Paraneptunicella aestuarii: one gene and its partner. The protein of the gene in region 1 interacts with the protein of each later gene in a pairwise test. Links are inferred from orthologs where the notes say so. Each region holds a gene or a part of one and is shown in the gene's direction. Other genes may lie near its edges. The genes, in order: nusG and rho.

Region 1 (3,275 bases):
GGTTAGAAGCGAACTTTAAAGTTTATCCTTGGGCTAGAGCTTACAATATTGCCAAGAACAATAAAAATACTCTGATTTACTCTATTTTAAGAACTCAAAATCGCGAAAGACATTTCGCCTGGATTGGGGCTATTGGTCACTTTAAGCTGGGTTTCGTTCATCTTTCAGATCGAACAGACATAAAACTAAAAACATTTGATGATGTTAAAAAATGGCGTTTAGGGGTAATCAGGGAGGATTTTACTCAACAGTATTTTATTGATCTGGGGTTTAAAGAAGATGAAAATTTCATTTTACGAGGTACTCTGAAAGAGCTTGTGAACCTGATGTTCAGCCGTAAAATTGATTTATTTGTTGGAGATCTGACACTCATTCATCCCCTTGCTAAAGCCTATGGTTTTGATGAAACACAATTGTCCGTACAGTTTTTCCCGGAAGATTTTGATCGCGATGTTTACCTTGCTGCGAACATTAACACTGATAAAGCGGTCGTTGACGCTTTAACAAAGGCGTTAGAGGAAGTGCGAGCTAGACCTGAATATATCAACGGCTTTAAACGTAGCCTGCCAGAACAAGATCGTGGTCGTTTACGGGTTCTTGACAGGTATAAGTAAGCTGTCTTCGTATCATCGCGTGCTGTTCTACCCCTGTTTTGGGGGGTTTCTTGGCCGACAATCCCCTGATTTTATTACTCATCGTTTTGCTTATAAGTAATATCCTCTCGCTCTAGCTTGTATCATTTCCACTAATGAGTATAATACCGCTCCCTCCTTTTTCGTGGCTCTGAGCTTTCCCAAATAACGAAGAGCAGTTCACAGAGGTAATGTGGTTGTAGCTCGAATGCTTGGTTTTTACGAAGGAAGGGATAGGGAAGAGATTTTAGGGGTGTAGTTCCAATTGGTAGAACAGCGGTCTCCAAAACCGATGGTTGGGGGTTCGAGTCCCTCCACCCCTGCCAGAATTAAGCGACGTGTAACGTACAGAAAAGGTTTAGAAATGAGTGAGAATGCGGCCAACAATGCTGGTTCATTTGACATGTTCAAATGGTTACTGGTGATTGTGTTACTTACTGCTGCGGTAGGCGGTAATTATTATTTTGATCAGGCATCAGTATTAATCCGGGCAGTCGGTGTTGTTGTTGCTGTAATCGTAGCTTTACTTATCGCATCGAAAACAGGTAAAGGAACGCAATTTGTGAATTTTGCTTCTGAAGCCCGCATCGAAGTACGCAAAGTTGTTTGGCCCACTCGCCAGGAAACCACTCAAACGACTATGATTGTTATGGTAGCGACCTTTGTCATGGCTCTGTTGTTGTGGGGTTTAGATGGCATTGCTGTTCGCGTGGTTTCATTTATCACAGGAGTGGGTATCTAATGTCAGAAAAACGTTGGTACGTTGTACAAGCTTTCTCAGGCTATGAAGGCAGAGTTAAGAAAACTCTTGAAGAACACATCAAAATGCACGAGATGCAAGAGTACTTCGGAGAAATCCTTGTACCTACTGAAGAAGTCGTAGAAATGCGTGCCGGTCAAAAGCGTAAGAGCGAACGCAAGTTTTTCCCAGGCTATGTATTGGTTGAAATGGAAATGAACGATGACTCATGGCACTTGGTGAAAAGTGTTCCTCGAGTTCTTGGTTTCATTGGTGGTACAACGGATCGCCCTGCACCAATCAGCAAGCGCGAAGCTGACGCTATCTTGAATCGTCTTGAAGAGTCGGTTGATAAGCCAAAGCCAAAAACATTGTTCGAGCCGGGCGAAGTGGTTCGTGTTACCGATGGTCCTTTTGCAGACTTCAATGGTGTAGTCGAAGAAGTCGACTACGAGAAGAACCGTTTGAAAGTCTCTGTTTTGATCTTTGGCCGTTCTACTCCTGTTGAGCTAGAGTTCAGTCAGGTAGAGAAGGGGTAAGACTGAGTTACTGAGTCTTAAACTCAAGAAATTTACTTTGGTCACAGAGAAATTTCGAAAGCGAGCACAAGTTGCTCGCTTTTCTTTTTTCAGTCCCTTATTTATGAAAATTCAGGAAAAAAAGCATCGGCCCCTTTTCCAGTTTGTAAAGATTCCTTGTACACCTACTTTATATAGTTGCCAAAGGATAGTCCTTGCACTATAAATACTGTCAGTTTTTCGGCGTGTTTTCAGTCAGTTAACTATCTGAAAATATCACCATCATTTTCCGTAAAGCAAAATCAAGACCAATATTTAAAAAAGAGCTCAATAATGCTTGTCAGGCCAGTGAGATTAAAATATAATCTGCGGCCTTTTATAACACGGGAAGCCGTTTGAGCAGGTAAACTCATTACTTGCGAGGCGTTTAACCCACATTGAGAGACAACCGAAATGGCTAAGAAAATTGTTGGCTTGATTAAGTTGCAGGTTGCCGCTGGCGCTGCAAACCCAAGTCCACCAGTTGGTCCTGCTTTGGGTCAGCATGGTGTGAACATCATGGAATTCTGTAAAGCATTTAACGCTAGAACAGAAAGCCTGGAAAAAGGGATGCCTATCCCTGTACAGATCTCTGTTTATGAAGATCGCTCTTTCACTTTTGAAACTAGAACTCCACCAGCATCTTTCTTGTTGAAAAAAGCTGCTGGCATTAAGAGTGGTTCTGGTCGTCCTAATACTGACAAAGTGGGTACAGTTACCCGTGCTCAGTTGGAAGAGATTGTTACTACGAAAAAACCTGACCTGACAGCTGCCGATATGGAAGCTGGTGTTCGTACTATTGCTGGTACTGCACGTAGTATGGGTCTAAAGGTGGAGGGCTAATTCATGGCAAAGCTAACTAAACGTATGCGTACTATCCGTGAAAAGGTAGATGCAACTAAAGATTATGAAATCAATGAAGCTATTGCATTATTGAAAGAATTGGCAACCGCCAAGTTCGCTGAAAGCATGGATGTTGCAGTAAACCTGGGCATCGACGCTCGTAAATCTGACCAAAACGTTCGTGGTGCAACAGTATTGCCTCACGGTACTGGTAAAGATGTGCGCGTAGCGGTATTTACTCAGGGCGCTGCTGCCGAAGCTGCTAAAGCAGCGGGTGCTGACGTAGTCGGTATGGAAGATTTGGCTGAGCAAGTCAAAAAAGGCGAAATGAACTTCGATGTTGTTGTTGCTTCTCCTGATGCAATGCGCGTTGTGGGTCAATTAGGCCAAATCCTTGGCCCTCGTGGCCTTATGCCTAACCCTAAAACTGGCACTGTTACTCCTGATGTTGTAACTGCGGTTAAGAATGCAAAAGCGGGTCAGGTTCGTTACCGTAACGATAAG
Region 2 (3,154 bases), 150 kb from region 1 along the record:
CTGAATTTTGTATGAACTTTTTCTAAATGCAGAGAAAGCTTGTTGCTCGCAAGCCTTCTCGAATTCTTTAAGGTGGGAAATGATATGAATTATTTGAGATAAAGTTCCATGAACTTGGCTTCACCATGTTCTGGAGATAATTCGTAGGGCTTAAAGCCAAAGGCCAAATAAGACTGATAGGCCACTTTATTTCCTGTTAGCACTTCAAGAGTGATCTTGCAGCATCCTTTTTCTTTAGCGACGTCGACAACTTTGTTCATTAGCGTTTTGCTTAATCCTTTACCTCTAAAGTCACTATGTACTACAAAATCGTGAATATTCACTAACGGCTTACAGGCAAAGGTTGAAAACCCTTCGAAGCAGTTAGACAAAGCGGCAGGTTTATCATCGACATATAGAATAATGCTAAAAGCGTGGGGTAGCTTACTTAAGCTGGTTAGCAGATTTTCTCTGGAAAAATCCGACAGTGGCTTACCCCCACCCATTTCGTCCATTGCATAGTGATCAAGTAGTGATAGTAAATCAGCTTGATGTTTTAGGTTGTTATAGTCGACTTTTTCTAGTGTGATTTGCATTAGGGAGTATCCTTAGGTTTACTCTGTAGGGGAGATGGCATATAAGCTGGATGTGCTTTTATACTTCATTTATTAAGAAAGTCGGGATTATACGATGTGAAATATAGGCTTGCCAGTAAAGGAATTACATGGTAGAAAAAACTGCTCCGCCTGTTTATTCGGGCAAATGGCGGTAAAATGAGTAAAACACATACTTTTTCCTAGACGGTAAGGTGGATTGGTGCTACCTTAATTTCGTTTACACCTGTACGCCTCAGTTTTTCACATTTTCTACCTTTAATTTTTAACACTTAAATAGAATTAACACTAATAGCTAATTGACTGATTTCAAAAAAATCAAAGCTGGTTAGCACTCTACAAATCTAAAGACCCACCGTTATGAATCTAACAGAATTAAAAAAGAAACCCATTAATGAACTTGTCGACCTTGCTGAAGAAATGGCTATCGAGAATATGGCTCGAGCGCGAAAGCAAGATATTATTTTTGCAGTGTTGAAGAAGCACGCTAAAGGTGGCGAAGACATTTTTGGTGATGGGGTTCTGGAAATTTTGCAAGATGGATTCGGCTTTTTACGCTCGGCAGATTCTTCTTATTTGGCTGGCCCTGATGACATCTATGTTTCGCCAAGTCAGATTAGACGATTTAACCTTCGCACTGGTGATACCATTTCCGGTAAAATCAGACCTCCAAAAGACAGCGAACGTTATTTTGCCCTCTTAAAAATCAATGAAGTTAACTTCGACAAGCCTGAAAACTCCCGCAATAAAATCCTTTTTGAAAACCTTACTCCTCTACATGCTAACGAACGTATGGTCATGGAGCGTGGTAATGGTAGTACCGAAGATATCACTGCGCGAGTATTGGACTTGGCTTCTCCGATCGGTAAAGGCCAGCGTGGTTTGATTGTGGCTCCGCCAAAAGCGGGTAAGACATTGCTGCTACAGAATATTGCTCAGTCTATTACGGCCAATCATCCGGAATGCCAACTGATGGTGTTGTTGATTGATGAACGTCCGGAAGAAGTAACAGAAATGCAGCGCCTGGTTCAAGGCGAAGTAGTTGCTTCTACGTTTGACGAGCCAGCAAGCCGTCACGTTCAGGTGGCTGAAATGGTTATCGAGAAAGCCAAGCGTTTGGTTGAGCACAAAAAAGACGTGGTTATCCTGCTTGACTCAATTACTCGTTTAGCGCGTGCTTATAACACAGTTATTCCTTCCTCCGGTAAGGTACTTACTGGTGGTGTTGATGCTAACGCATTGCATAAGCCTAAGCGTTTCTTTGGTGCCGCTCGTAATGTTGAAGAAGGCGGAAGCTTGACCATCATTGCAACCGCATTGATTGATACCGGTTCCAAGATGGACGAAGTTATCTACGAGGAGTTTAAAGGTACGGGTAACATGGAATTGCATCTGAACAGAAAGATTGCTGAAAAACGTGTGTTCCCTGCCATTGACTTCAACCGTTCTGGTACTCGTCGTGAAGAGCTGCTAACGGCACCTGATGAACTGCAAAAAATGTGGATTTTACGCAAAATCGTTCATGAGATGTCAGAAATTGATGCAATGGAATTCTTGATTGGTAAGCTCTCTATGACCAAAACCAATGATGAATTCTTCGACGCAATGCGTAGGCAGAAATCTTAATTCTGCTAAATCCTGAATGCCTTGAGCGGTTGGTTTCTGGGCATTCTGATTCAGATTTAAAATCCGGTGTTTAGCTTGTTTCAAGTCAAACATCGGATTTTTCGTTTAAGGGATTCGTTTCTTTTTCGTAAATAATATTTCCATACATTTATACAAATGTATAAATATTATACTTATGCAACATTCCTTTAAGTTGCTAGGATGTGTTCTCGGTTTGTTAAGGAGAACAACATGTTGCAATTAGGGATAAACCAACTCAACACGTCATTAAATAGCCATTCTTTTCAGTGCATATTTCATTGCACACAATCTTGGTTCCCAAAAGAAAAGGGAAACGATATTCAGATTAAAGTACCAGCAAGTAGTCTTGGCGTTGAACCGACTATTGAACGCTTGTGCCATTTGTTCGCAATTAAACTTGAAGATATATCGACGATAGATGAATACATACAAGTTACCTTGCAAATAGAACCTGAAAAAGCGCGGTTATGGTCGGAAATAGAAGTGCTTAATCGATGGCATCAAATACATGCGGGCACTTACTTGAGTCGCCGTTATATTAACCCGGAACATCGGCGCAATATGAATCGAGGGGAATTGATTATTATGTCGCAGATGATCGAGGTTTATCGAAAAAGGCTGATGGATATTCGCTGGTTTATGCAGAGTATTGAGAAGGCAGCCAGTATTGATGGCGAATTTCCTGTCAATATCGACTGTATTTTGCTTTGTGAACAGAAAGAGAATGTGGCTGATAAGCAGAAGGTTTCCATTACCGAATTGATGTTTAAATTGTTGTCGAGAGCTTGATGGGTAAAAGGATGCAGAAACTTTATCAAAATGCATATGCAACCAACTCGCAGGCAAAGCCGGGATGAGATTAATACTCTTGGTGACGGATTACAGAGAGCACTATGCTGTCTATACCTCATCCA

The links.
Region 2: the proteins of nusG (region 1) and rho interact in binary tests that used the Escherichia coli proteins (3 or more experiments, as listed by UniProt). The link is inferred for Paraneptunicella aestuarii from one-to-one orthologs.

What each region holds. Positions count from the first base shown.
Region 1 is NZ_CP074570.1:4,261,564-4,264,838, reverse strand. The notes cover bases 194-3,141. They hold nusG (transcription termination/antitermination protein NusG), read left to right. Parts: upstream 194-1,373; coding sequence 1,374-1,910; downstream 1,911-3,141. Other genes in these bases: rplA (50S ribosomal protein L1), read left to right, coding at 2,775-3,141; rplK (50S ribosomal protein L11), read left to right, coding at 2,343-2,771; secE (preprotein translocase subunit SecE), read left to right, coding at 997-1,374; KIH87_RS16580 (substrate-binding periplasmic protein), read left to right, coding at 194-614. Also shown: more of KIH87_RS16580, read left to right, coding at 1-193; more of rplA, read left to right, coding at 3,142-3,275. UniProt on the Escherichia coli protein: Part of the processive rRNA transcription and antitermination complex (rrnTAC). The complex forms an RNA-chaperone ring around the RNA exit tunnel of RNA polymerase (RNAP).
Region 2 is NZ_CP074570.1:4,415,404-4,418,557, reverse strand. Bases 260-3,086 are described here. They hold rho (transcription termination factor Rho), read left to right. Parts: upstream 260-953; coding sequence 954-2,219; downstream 2,220-3,086. Other genes in these bases: KIH87_RS17135 (hypothetical protein), read left to right, coding at 2,451-3,029; KIH87_RS17145 (GNAT family N-acetyltransferase), read right to left, coding at 260-575. Outside these bases: more of KIH87_RS17145, read right to left, coding at 90-259. UniProt on the Escherichia coli protein: Facilitates transcription termination by a mechanism that involves Rho binding to the nascent RNA, activation of Rho's RNA-dependent ATPase activity, and release of the mRNA from the DNA template.